Regions from separate parts of the Pedobacter folensis genome, predicted to be linked through region 3. Evidence: riboswitches for the same ligand, from Rfam matches in the RefSeq annotation. Region 3 holds a riboswitch; each other region holds the start of a gene.

Region 1 (3,153 bases), on a different contig from region 3:
AACCCGAAGGGAAATAACGCACATAATAACCGTCTGGGTGTTTGGTCCAGATACCACTTGGCACATCGCTTCTTGGTGGCGCCATACCCGCTATAATCGCATATTTTTCCATATCTGCGTAGGTATAATTTCCAGAAGCGACTAACTGGCGGATATTATTTTCTGCTTCAAAAACGGCCCTCACACCTGCAGGCAATTGATCTTTGGCCTTTTCCATTACATCGAAGGGTAAAATGCCTAATGCACCACCTTCTAATTGGGTAAGTTGTTTTGGTGTTAATAATTTAATGGCAGTTACTTTAACTTGTCCATTAAAATCGGCAAATTTTGTTCTGGCAATGATCGTCCAGAGTAAAGCCTGGATATCATGTTGGTCTACATCAGGATGTTTCTCAGCGCTTTTCAGAATAGAAACCACAATTTCTTCCTTCGGACCTAAAACTGGTGCAAACATATAACCATCGCCTTTTGATGGCGCAAAAGTTCCGGCTTTTAAACAATAACTTTTATTGGTCATTTCGTATAAACCTTCGCAAAGTACAAAACCACCCTCTGGGTTTTTAGGCAATAAATATAATGGCTGGGCCTTTAAATTTAATGAATTAATGAAATCAGGTAGCTTTTCGCCTTCTCTGTTTACATCTTCAAAGCTGGTGGTAATGGCAGCGGGCTGTTTTAAAAACTTGTCTACCCCTAAGGCTTTAGCACCCTGAGCAGTGCCTACTTTTAACAGTTTGTCTTTTAAACCTCCGAATTGGGCGTTTGCGCTGCTTAAACCTATTACAGTAAAGAGCAGGCCTAAACATAGGGCTTTTGTATTTTTCATCATGATTAAATTTAGATAGGTAACACAAACTTAGAATTTTAAGCGTTAATTTCTTATTAAAAGTTTCGCATTGTCATCACACCATAAAAATACACCATTCATTTTCAGTGCGTTAATGTAATTTCGAAATTTTATTTTGTGGATTAAAATTAAATTCAGACATTTGGAATATTATTTGGCAGAAAGCTAAATAAAAGTCAATCTTCACAGGTTGATTTATAAAGAAGTGGCGAGAGACTGGCTCGATGACCCACTGGCAACCCTCAGAAAGAGAAGGTGCCAATTCCTGACCGGATAACATGGTGTTATTTGGAGATATAAATTAGAACTGATGAAAACATTAAATCTTCAATCGCTAAGCGAACCCAGTGCTAACCTTAAAAAGGTAGAACGGACTTCTATTTCTTTTATTTGTTGCGAGATGCGTGCGATTACTTGTATGTGCTGTTGCATACAGTAATTTAAAAATCTTCCTTTTTTGTTTCTTTCAAATTGGAAGGTCCCGCGAAATCGGGATACGCCCTGTTAGGTTTTAGGATTACCCTAATTTCCACCTATCTAAATCACACCAAAAAAAAAATAGAAATTATGTCAACATCATATAAATTTGAAACTTTACAATTACACGCTGGTCAGGAAATAGATCCTACAACTGGATCAAGAGCGGTTCCTATTTATCAAACCACTTCTTACGGCTTTAAAAATGCCGAACATGGGGCTAATTTATTTGCTTTAAAAGAGTTTGGAAATATCTATACCCGGATCATGAATCCAACCAACGATGTTTTCGAAAAACGTATTGCGGCTTTAGAAGGTGGTGTAGCTGCTTTGGCCGTAGCCTCAGGACAAGCCGCTCAATTTATAGCCTTAAACAACATATTGGAAGCTGGAGACAGTATCGTTTCTTCATCTCACATTTACGGTGGAACTTATAATCAATTTAAAGTAGCTTTCAAACGTTTGGGTATACATGTCGATTTTGCAAATCCGGATGTGCCTGAAGAATTTGAAAACAAAATTACCGATAAAACCAAAGCGATCTTTTTAGAAACCATTGGCAATCCGGCGTTTAGTGTTCCTGATTTCGAAAAAATTGCGGCCATTGCAAAAAAATATGATCTGCCATTGGTGGTCGATAATACTTTCGGCGCAGGTGGTTATTTGTTTAAACCCTTAGAGCATGGCGCCAATATCGTGGTCGAATCGGCAACGAAATGGATTGGTGGCCACGGTACCAGTATTGGCGGTGTAATCGTTGATGGTGGAAATTACAACTGGGGCAATGGAAAATTCCCACAATTCTCTGAGCCTTCGGAAGGTTATCATGGTTTGGTTTTTAGCGATGTTTTTGGCATCGGCGGACCATTCGGCAATATCCAGTTTATTATCCGGGCCCGTGTAGAAGGATTAAGAGATCTTGGACCGGCCTTATCCCCTTTCAATTCTTTTCTTTTATTACAAGGATTAGAAACTTTATCGCTCCGCGTTCAGCGCCATGTAGATAATGCATTAGAATTAGCCACCTGGTTAGAAAACCATCCATTGGTTAAAGAAGTTCAATACCCTGGTTTGGCCAGCAGCAAATACAACAACCTGGCTAAAAAATATTTAAGCAATGGTTTTGGGGCAGTATTATCGTTCGAGTTGGCCGGAAGCAAAGAAAACGCAACACAGGTAATTGATAACTTAAAACTGGTATCGCATCTGGCCAATGTAGGTGATGCCAAAACATTGATCATTCAGCCTTCAGCCACAACACACCAGCAATTAAGCGAAACAGAACAATTGGCAGCGGGTGTTAAACCAAATGCCTTAAGGGTTTCAGTCGGCATTGAGCATATTGATGATATTAAAGCCGATTTCGAACAAGCGTTCGCCACCATTAAAGCTACCGCTCCAACAGCGCATTTACAAGCCTAACCGTTAATATTCCGAATACAACAAAACAATGAGTACAACATCAACATATCACTATAATAAACAGTTCAAATTAGAGAGCGGAAAAAAAATCCGTAACCTGCAGATTGCTTATCAAACTTATGGCAAATTAAATGCAAATAAAGATAATGTGATTTGGGTTTGCCATGCACTTACCGCCAATGCTGATGTTTTTGAATGGTGGGAAGGTTTATTCGGTCAAAACTCATTGTTCAATCCGGAAGAGCATTATATCGTTTGTGCCAATGTTTTAGGTTCGCATTATGGTAGCTCGAACCCATTAAGTACCAATCCCGTAACAGGTTTGCCTTATTATCTTTCATTTCCTCAGTTTACCATCCGCGATTTAGTATCGGCACACCAGTTATTGGCATCGCATTTAGGTATTG
Region 2 (3,153 bases), on a different contig from region 3:
CCTTTTTTCAGATAAGTAAGTTTGTAAGGATCGGGTAGGGCTGCATCTTTGTTTTTGGTTCCGGTAAAAGGCTGACTTCCCCTTGCACCTAAAATTTCGCCTGTTAACGAACCATCTGCCTGGAAAGTTCCTTTGTAATAGGCAGGAGAGGAGCCAATGAAGCTCGAAAGTTGAAATTCATTTCCTTCTACAACACCTTCCAGGTAACGCGAATCGCCGGTCACCCGTAAAAAAGTACCTGTTAGTTTGTTTCCCGTCTGTTTAAATAAACCTACTGTTTTTTCCGCTTTGCCATTGGGAGATTTAAAAACCACATCATAACTGCCGGAATAATCTGCTGTTGCAGGTTTAGCTGTCGTTTTGAAACGGTAATTTTTTCGCTCGGCAACAATCACCAAAGCTTTACCTGTATTATCCTGTTTCCTTAATGTACCGGTTAACTGGTCGCCGTCTATGGCAAAGGCGAGTTCGTTATCAAACTGGTCCAGTTTAACGAAAAGTGAATCGGATGTTTGTTTAATCAGACCACCCTCAAAACGCTCTTCGGCATTACGAAAATATAATTTCTGCTGTCCGCTTTTTTCACTGATCTCGAAGTTGAAAGGGATTTCTAATCCTTCCTTTACTTTAGCTATCCCGCGCCAGCTACCAAGGGCAACAAAAGTTTTTTGTTTTTTCTCCTGAAGTTTTTTCGCCTGGTTATTTGCTAATGTAGTATGTTCCTGTGCATAGGTAAAGGTGGTTGATATGGCCAATAGGGCTGTTAATAGGGATTTGAGTTTCATTGGGATGTGTTTAATCGACTAAATTAGTCGACAAATATAGGGATGTAATTGCCAAAGAAAAAATATTTGAATAAAAATCTATAAAAACTATAGGATAAATGGAATTAATTATACCTTTGCCCCAGTTATTTTAAAATACTTATCAAGAAAGGCGGAGGGAATGGCCCTGTGAAGCCTTAGCAACCATCTAATTTTTAGAAATGGTGCTAATTCCATCCCGGATGAATCTGGGGTAGTTAAGTCAGTTGTTTGCGTTATCCTTATAAGAATTATATGGAGCACTTCTGATTTAAGGGGTGCTTTTTTTTTGCCCTGAATGCGTTCTTGAGATTAAATTATGCATTAAATAAAATCATTCAAATGAAAAAGACAGACGAGCTGAAATCCATTGATGTAAACCCTAACGCAGGCTTCCGAATGCGTGGAGTCTGTTAAAATTGCTCCGTTTTAACAGGCTTTTTTAGACTAACCAATCCTTATTTGCTTTAAAAACAAACACGTTTTAGTCGTGGTGAAATGGTTTTGCCCAAAATTATTATCCCTTTTAACTAATTATTAACTACACAATATGTTTAAAAATTTAAAATCAATAGCGTTTATCTTGCTGCTCCTCATCGCGCAAAAGCTTTCCGCTCAGGATGCGAAGGTTACCGGAACGGTAAAGTCGGCAGATGGTGAAACACTCCCTGGTGTTTCCGTTTTAATAAAAGAAACTAAACAAGCCACGATTTCTGATGCAAAGGGCGCTTTCTCTATCAATGCACCAGATAAAGGTACCCTGTTGTTTTCTTACATCGGTTTTAAGAGCCAGGAAATACAGATCAATAAAAATGCCGGCCCGATTTCAGTCATTCTCCAGTCGAGCGATAATGCGCTGGATGAAGTAGTGGTTACGGCCCTGGGTATTTCAAGACAGAAGAAATCGCTCGGTTATGCGGTTCAGGAATTGAAAGGACAGGATTTGGCTGAAGCTAAAGAATCCAACCTGGTAAATGCACTCGCCGGAAAAATAGCCGGTGTAAGGGTAACCAATAGCCAGGGGAGTATGGGTTCATCACGGGTAGTCATCAGAGGTGAAACCTCTATTGCCGGAAATAACCAGCCTTTATTTGTGGTTGACGGAATTCCGGTAGACAATTCTCAGTTAAATTCGGCTGGGGCAAGAGATTATGCAAATACCATTTCGGATATCAATCCCGAAGATATAGAATCAATAAGTGTGTTAAAAGGACCAAATGCCGCGGCACTATATGGTTCGAGGGCTGCAGCAGGGGTTATCCTCATTAAAACCAAAACCGGTAAATCGAAAAAAGGATTGGGAATTGAGGTCAATTCAAATGCCGTTTTAGAAACGTTACTCACCCTTCCCGTTTATCAAAATGCCTTTGGTCAGGGTTCAGAAGGTCAGTTCAGTTATGTAGATGGTGCAGGTAAAGGCCTTAATGATGGAGTAGACGAAAGCTGGGGACCAAAATTGGATGGCAGATTAATTCCACAATTTTATTCGAAAGGAGTGGCGGTTCCATTTGTAGCACACCCTGATAATGTGCGCGACTTCTTTCAAACCGGATATTCATTAAACAATGGCGTATCGGTTGCAGATGCAGGTGAAAAGTACGACTATCGGATATCATACAACAACTTAAAACAGGTGGGTATTGTGCCTAACTCCGGACAGGGCAAAAATTCATTTGTGCTGAATACTACCTTAAAAATAACCCCTAAATTAAGTTTAACAGCGAACGCAAACTACAGCAGACTTAACTCTGATAACTTACCTGGAACGGGTGGTTCAAGATCAACCAGTACCATGTTGCAGTTTACCTGGTTTGGTCGTCAGGTTGATATTAACCAATTGAAAAATTATTTGGATGAAAATGGAAAAACGTTTAACTGGAACAACAGCTATTACAGCAATCCATATTGGGTAGCTTACGAGAATACCGTATCGCAAAACCGTAACCGTATTATTGGAAGTGTTGCACTGAATTATAAAATTATTGACGGACTTGATTTCAATTTCAGAACCGGAACAGATTATTACAATGATAGGCGTAAAGTGAGGATTGCTTATGGTACGAACGGCACGCCTTTTGGCTCGTACACGGAAAGTGCTTTCACCGTGAATGAGAACAATACCGATGCGACCTTAAATTTTAACAAACAGTTAAATGACGATTTTAGTCTCGAATTGCTGGGAGGAGGTAACATTCGCAGGCAATATATTGAACAGAATGATCAAAGTGCACCAAAACTGGCCATTGCAGGACTTTATACCCTTAAAAACTCCCGCGATCCATTGGTTTCATCAAATAATCTTTCAAAGCTAAAATCTTATAGTGTTTATGCATCAGGGCAGATTGGCTTC
Region 3 (3,153 bases):
CGGCACATTTGGATTTGGCTACATGGATTTCTATAATGACTTTGAAGATTTTAGGACAGCGGCCAATAAAGAGATTGAAAAGGTGCAGGCCAGCAAAGGTTTAATCCCTTCCTCATCAGGCGAAAATGTAATCCACTATTCGGCACTACCCTGGTTAAATTTCACTTCTTTATCACATGCCCGCAATTATGCTTATCAGGATAGCTGCCCTAAAATATCTTTTGGTAAAGTTAGAGATGAAAACGGGAGAAAAATAATGTCGGTTTCCATACACGTAAACCATGCCTTGATGGATGGCTATAACGTGGCCCAATTTGTAGATTGTTATCAGGAGCTGTTAAACAAAAAAGAAGTTAACGAATATATTTAATTCAAAACTTTAAGCAATTAAACCTAAAGCATATTTAATGTTCGGTTAATATTAGGAATTTATTTTCGGCGATGTTTATAGCTGCCGTTATTATTCCTTTTTACCTTTTGGCTGTTGTAGCCATGTGTTATATGGATACCGTTTTTAAGGCCATTATGTTTTTTGTGCTGTTGCTTATTGCCACATTTGTACTTTTTCTGTTCATCAATTATCCTATGCAATCGGTGTTTGCGGTAATCTGTTTAATGGCCTTGCTTGCTTTTAAACCTAAAGATTAATTAAAAAATGAATTATCATTTGCATTCGAGAAAGTATTTGCTATTTTTGCTGCTCGGGCAGGAAGCTTGAAAATTTAAAATTGGGGGATTAGCTCATTTGGCTAGAGCGCTTCGCTGGCAGTGAAGAGGTGATCGGTTCGAATCCGATATTCTCCACCACATTAAAGGCTACCTGTAAGGTGGCCTTTATCATTTAAAGGGTTTCTTCCCTTGCATAGCAGCTTAAATATCCACCAAGTTTGTTACATCAACAGTCATAGATATGCAATTTTCATGAGCGTTTTTACAGGTATAACCACTTTTTTTAGACTTTAAATAAAAAGACTACAAAATCTATAGGAATTATATATATTTGCTCCTGCAAGGAATAATTTTGCAGACTTATCCAGAAAGACTGAGGGAAAGGCCCTGTGATGTCTTAGCAACCTGTTGCCAAATAAGGTGCTAAATCCTTCCTCTAACCAAGGAAAGATAAGAAAGATTTCGCTAAAGAATCTGAATGAGCCTGTGGTAAATTTTAAAGATTAAAAAATGAACATTTATTTAAACACCAGCGCTGACGATACCACTCCCGAACAAAGTTTTTGCCGGGATGAAACCTGATATCTTCCAGCTGAAAGGCAACAACTATTTCGAGCGTATTATCAGGTAGTTGGGCTTACATGATGTTTCAACTTTGAACTTAATTATTTTATAAAAAGAACCCATAAAACCAAAAACCATGAAAAAATCACTACTAATTGCCATTAGTATCCTTCCGGTTGCAGCAATGGCACAGAAACCGTTCTCTATTGAGGGAACCCTGAAAAAATCATCAGCCCCCGAAAAAGTATACCTCAGTTATGCTCAGAACGGACAATCGCTTACCGATTCTACAGAATTAAAAAATGGATCATTCTCCTTTTCTGGCCATGTAGCCGATCCGGTTAGGGCATCGCTTTATAGAAAACCAGTTGAAAAAAACGGAAAAAGGGATGTATTGTCCTTTTATCTCGAAACAGGTACCCTTAAACTCGCCACCGCAGATTCTTTAAAAAATGCTTCAATTACCGGATCGAAAGTAAATGCCGATAATGATAAGTTAAAAGCACTGACCAAACCTGTACAGGATAAACTTGCAGCCATAAGCGGCGAATTTGGTAAACTTAGTCCTGAACAAAAAAAAAATAAGGCACTAACCGATTCGATTTATAAACGTTATGAAGCAGCAAGTAAGGCGCTGGAACCGATATACCTTGATTTTGCAAGGAAAAACCCTAAATCTTACATAAGCTTAAACGCAATTCAGCAGATTGCCACCAGTGAAACCGTACAGGCAGAAGCCGAACAGGTTTATGCTGGTTTAGATGGGACGGTAAAAGAAAGTAAAGCTGGTAAAGATGTTTCAATTTACTTCAACGCAGTAAAGAAAACCAAAATTGGACTTCAGGCAATCGATTTTACACAAAATGATGTAAACGATAAACCGGTAAAATTATCTGATTTTAAAGGAAAATATGTTCTGGTTGATTTTTGGGCTTCATGGTGCGGACCTTGCAGACAGGAGAATCCTAATGTAGTAGCAGCCTATAATCAGTATAAAGATAAAGGGTTTACCATATTGGGTGTTTCTTTAGATCAGCCTGGGAAAAAAGAGGCCTGGTTAAAAGCCATTGCCGATGACCAGTTAACATGGACACATGTTTCTGACCTAAAATTTTGGGACAATGCGGTAGCAAAACAATATGGAATCAGATCTATCCCGGCAAACTTTTTAATTGATCCAGATGGAAAGATTATCGCAAAAGGACTTCGTGGAGAAGCATTGAAAGAAAAACTGGCGTCGCTTCTGGAGGCTAAAAGTAAATAGATAAGAATACGGTTCAATAAAAATTAATTAATAAGTTTTAGAAATAATAAGAGAAAAAAGACAGCTGCCCTTTTATGCAAAGTGTATAAAAGGTTACCAGATAAATAATAACAGGGGCGATTGAGGCCGCCCCTGAATCAAGTGATTTATCACGGTATGTGACCAATAATGCGACTTAATGTTTAACCACTCAAACAAATATAATGAAAATATCCTAAAAAATTAGTTCGTCAATTAAATGGATGTCCCTTAGCCGTAAACGATTGTATTACTGCTTAAACTATCCTATTCTCCCAAATTACCCCATTTTTCTTCTTAAAGCATTGTGTTGATTTAAGGCTAGGCAGTTTTTCTGTTAGCAATGAAATCGCTGTGGGTAAAATTTCAATATCTGCCATGAATTGGGACCTGGCATCAACATTCATTAACTAAAACCATCATAAATGAAACGAAAGTTATTTTCGCTTATTATACTGTGCCTTTTTGCAGTCTTTAATGCCAGGGCACAAACCAAAGTTATTACAGGAAAGGTAATAGCTGTGGCAGACGGGCTGCCCATTCCTGCTGTTTCTGTAAGAATAGCGGGCAGTAAAATTGCCACGCAAACTGATGCAGACGGGAGGTTTTCCATCGTTGCTCCATCTTCGGCAAAAACA
Region 4 (3,153 bases), on a different contig from region 3:
AACCTCCAACATTCCGGCGTTCACAATCCCCATATCTAAACCAGCCTGGATGGCGTGATAAAGAAATGCAGAGTGCATCGCTTCGCGAACGGTATTATTTCCCCTGAAAGAGAAAGAAATGTTAGAAACCCCTCCGCTCACTTTAGCATGAGGCAGGTTTTCTTTGATCCAACGGGTGGCATTTATAAAATCGACGGCATAATTGTTATGCTCTTCGAGTCCTGTTGCTACGGTTAAGATGTTCGGATCGAAAATAATATCTTCTGCCGGGAAACCAATTTCGTTTACCAGGATATCGTAACTTCTTTTACAGATTTCTTTCCTGCGCTCATAATTATCGGCCTGACCTTGCTCATCAAAAGCCATAACTACCACTGCAGCGCCATATTGCATAATTTTGCGGGCGCTTTCGCGGAATTTATCTTCACCCTCTTTTAATGAGATGGAGTTTACGATTCCTTTTCCCTGCAAACATTTTAAGCCATTTTCGATAACCGACCATTTAGATGAATCGACCATGATTGGCAATTTGGCAATATCCGGTTCAGAAGCAATGAGGTTTAAAAACTTAGTCATCGCGGCTTCTGAATCCAACATCCCTTCATCCATGTTCACATCAATTACCTGCGCACCGCCTTCAACCTGCTGCAAAGCAACAGCCAGTGCAGCTTCGTAATCGCCACCCAAAATCAGTTTAGAGAATTTAGGAGATCCTGTAATATTGGTTCTTTCACCAATATTCACGAAAATGCTTTCCGGAGTAATGGTTACAGGCTCCAATCCGCTTAAACGCATGTAAGGCTCCAATACCGGGATTTTGCGGGGTTCCGCTTTCCTTGCATTTTTCGCAATACAGCCAATATGCTCTGGTGTAGTACCACAACAGCCTCCCACGATGTTCACAAAACCTGATGCAATAAAGTCATCAACCAAATGTGCCGTTTCGTGCGGTTGTTCATCATAAGCACCAAATTCGTTTGGTAAACCTGCATTTGGATAGGCCGAAACATAACAGCCTGCTTTTGCAGCGAGTTCCTCGATATGCGGACGCATTTCTTTAGCACCCAAAGCACAGTTAAAACCAATACTTAATGGTTTTGCATGCATGACAGAGTTTAAGAAAGCTTCGGCAGTTTGACCTGAAAGTGTCCTTCCGGAGGCATCGGTAATGGTGCCGGAAATCATGATCTCCAGTTTACGGCCAATTACCTCTTCATATTTTTTAATGGCTACAATGGCCACTTTAGCATTTAAAGTATCGAAAATGGTTTCGATTAATAATACATCCGAACCACCATCAACCAAACCACGTACCTGCTCGTAATAAGCGGCTTCCAGCTCATCAAAATAAACCGCCCTAAAACCAGGGTCGTTTACATTAGGCGACATGGAAAGGGTACGGTTTGTTGGGCCTATAGCACCAGCCACAAAACATTTACGGTCTGGATTTGCAGCCATGAACTCGTTTACGGCTTCTTTTGCCACTCGCGCGCCTTCGAAACTCATTTCGTAAGAAAGGTCTTCCATCTGGTAATCGGCCATGGAAATGCGCTGTGTACTAAACGTGTTGGTTTCGATAATATCGGCACCAGACGCCAGGTACTCCAGGTGTATTGTTTTAATAATATCCGGACGTGTGATGTTGAGCAAATCGTTATTGCCTTTTACATCACAGGGATGGTTTTTAAATCGCTCCCCTCTAAAATCTTCTTCGGTTAAGGTATATCGCTGAATCATGGTACCCATTGCACCATCAATCACCAAAATACGTTTTTCTAATTCTTCTCTTATACCCATTTGTTGTGTAAAATGTGGGATGGAAAATGGCAAATGGCAAGACATATCATACATCTTCCATTATACATTATTACATCCTAAAAGGCTTATTTAAAAAGTTGGTACGTGAATCGTAATCCTAAACTTATCTGTTTCCGCTATTTGCAGAATAGAATTTAGCACCTTGTATGGTTACAGGTTGCTAAGACTTCGTTGGGTCTAATCCCTCCGTCTTTCTTAATAAGCATACAAAAATGCAACAAAGCAACATCAATTCCAAAAATTATCGCTTCGCTACCAAATAAAATTACAAAGGCCACGCAAAACTGCGCAGCCTTAAGAATATTGTTCTGTTATTTAGGTTTATCTTCTGTTACCGAAAATGCGTAACAGCGACAAAAACAAGTTGATAAAAGTGATATAAAGCGACAACGCACCCATAATTGCTAGCTTTTTGCTCTCATTTACACCTAAAGTGTTTCCGTTTTCATCTAATCCTTCACCAATTCTTTTAAGCTCCTGAACTTTGTACGCAGTTAATGCAGTAAAAATCGCCACTCCGATAAAACCCATAATGTAACCCAATGTTGAGCTACCTAAAAACATATTGATTATGCTGATGATCACCAAACCAATTACACCTGCAAATAATATAGGGCCAAATTTACTTAGATCGGTATCTGTGGTATATCCCATTATTGCCATTACCGCAAATATCGCAGCAGCCGCAGCAAAACTAATTACAACTGATGGCAAGGAGTAAGTTAACAAGATAAAGCTGAGCATTACTCCTGTTAATATAGAATAAAGCAAAAACACACCAATTAATGCCTGATAAGACATTCTTTGCATACCAGCACCCATTAAGAATACTAACCCTAGAGGAGCAAATATTGCGATGTACCCTAAAACGGTAAAGCCGCCCTTACCTGTTTGTGGGTTATAGGATAAAAGATAATCCAATACCGCCGGTGTACTGGCGATAAAATAAGCTGCAACTGTAGAAACAGCTAGTGCGACGAACATCCATAAGAAAACATTTCCGAAGAAACGTTTAGATGCAGATTTTTCCTGTACAAAAACACTGTTGTCCTGATATTGATAATTTTGTTGTTCCATTTTAAATTTTGTGTATTTAACTATATAAAAATAAATATTTAGTTTAATCTTTTTGTCAGCAGTTCTTCAACTTTTTTAAAGAACTGTAAAGGTTTTAAGGTGCGCCATGGCAGGTTGTCAAAAGCACCACCAAAGTTAATGTAATAATCGATGTTATTGTCGCGAAACTCGGTAATAACGTGTTGCTGAAAATTTACGCCCACAATCCAGCCGTCTTCTACTTCCTGAAACCATTCTTCGTAATAACTATCGTCAGAA

What was found. A riboswitch is a leader RNA that binds a small molecule or an ion and turns the genes downstream of it on or off. The one in region 3 is predicted to bind S-adenosylmethionine.
Region 1: another riboswitch for S-adenosylmethionine. It lies ahead of AC04QZ_RS02475 (O-acetylhomoserine aminocarboxypropyltransferase/cysteine synthase family protein); the one in region 3 lies ahead of AC04QZ_RS15325 (redoxin domain-containing protein).
Region 2: another riboswitch for S-adenosylmethionine. It lies ahead of AC04QZ_RS04620 (SusC/RagA family TonB-linked outer membrane protein); the one in region 3 lies ahead of AC04QZ_RS15325 (redoxin domain-containing protein).
Region 4: another riboswitch for S-adenosylmethionine. It lies ahead of metH (methionine synthase); the one in region 3 lies ahead of AC04QZ_RS15325 (redoxin domain-containing protein).

Annotation. Positions count from the first base shown of each region.
Region 1 covers NZ_JBWJIF010000001.1:623,663-626,815, reverse strand. Annotated here, with positions in the region: gene AC04QZ_RS02480 (hypothetical protein) at 1-829, opposite strand, end outside; SAM riboswitch class I at 1,040-1,150, shown strand; gene AC04QZ_RS02475 (O-acetylhomoserine aminocarboxypropyltransferase/cysteine synthase family protein) at 1,415-2,746, shown strand; gene AC04QZ_RS02470 (homoserine O-acetyltransferase family protein) at 2,775-3,153, shown strand, end outside.
Region 2 covers NZ_JBWJIF010000001.1:1,151,806-1,154,958, reverse strand. Annotated here, with positions in the region: gene AC04QZ_RS04625 (peroxiredoxin family protein) at 1-785, opposite strand, end outside; SAM riboswitch class I at 922-1,028, shown strand; gene AC04QZ_RS04620 (SusC/RagA family TonB-linked outer membrane protein) at 1,354-3,153, shown strand, end outside.
Region 3 covers NZ_JBWJIF010000003.1:163,891-167,043, forward strand. Annotated here, with positions in the region: gene AC04QZ_RS15310 (CatA-like O-acetyltransferase) at 1-370, shown strand, start outside; gene AC04QZ_RS15315 (hypothetical protein) at 442-648, shown strand; tRNA gene AC04QZ_RS15320 (tRNA-Ala) at 731-807, shown strand; SAM riboswitch class I at 1,027-1,126, shown strand; gene AC04QZ_RS15325 (redoxin domain-containing protein) at 1,370-2,497, shown strand; gene AC04QZ_RS15330 (SusC/RagA family TonB-linked outer membrane protein) at 2,941-3,153, shown strand, end outside.
Region 4 covers NZ_JBWJIF010000002.1:922,457-925,609, reverse strand. Annotated here, with positions in the region: gene metH (methionine synthase) at 1-1,797, opposite strand, end outside; SAM riboswitch class I at 1,919-2,023, opposite strand; gene AC04QZ_RS12560 (Bax inhibitor-1/YccA family protein) at 2,140-2,895, opposite strand; gene AC04QZ_RS12555 (hypothetical protein) at 2,934-3,153, opposite strand, start outside.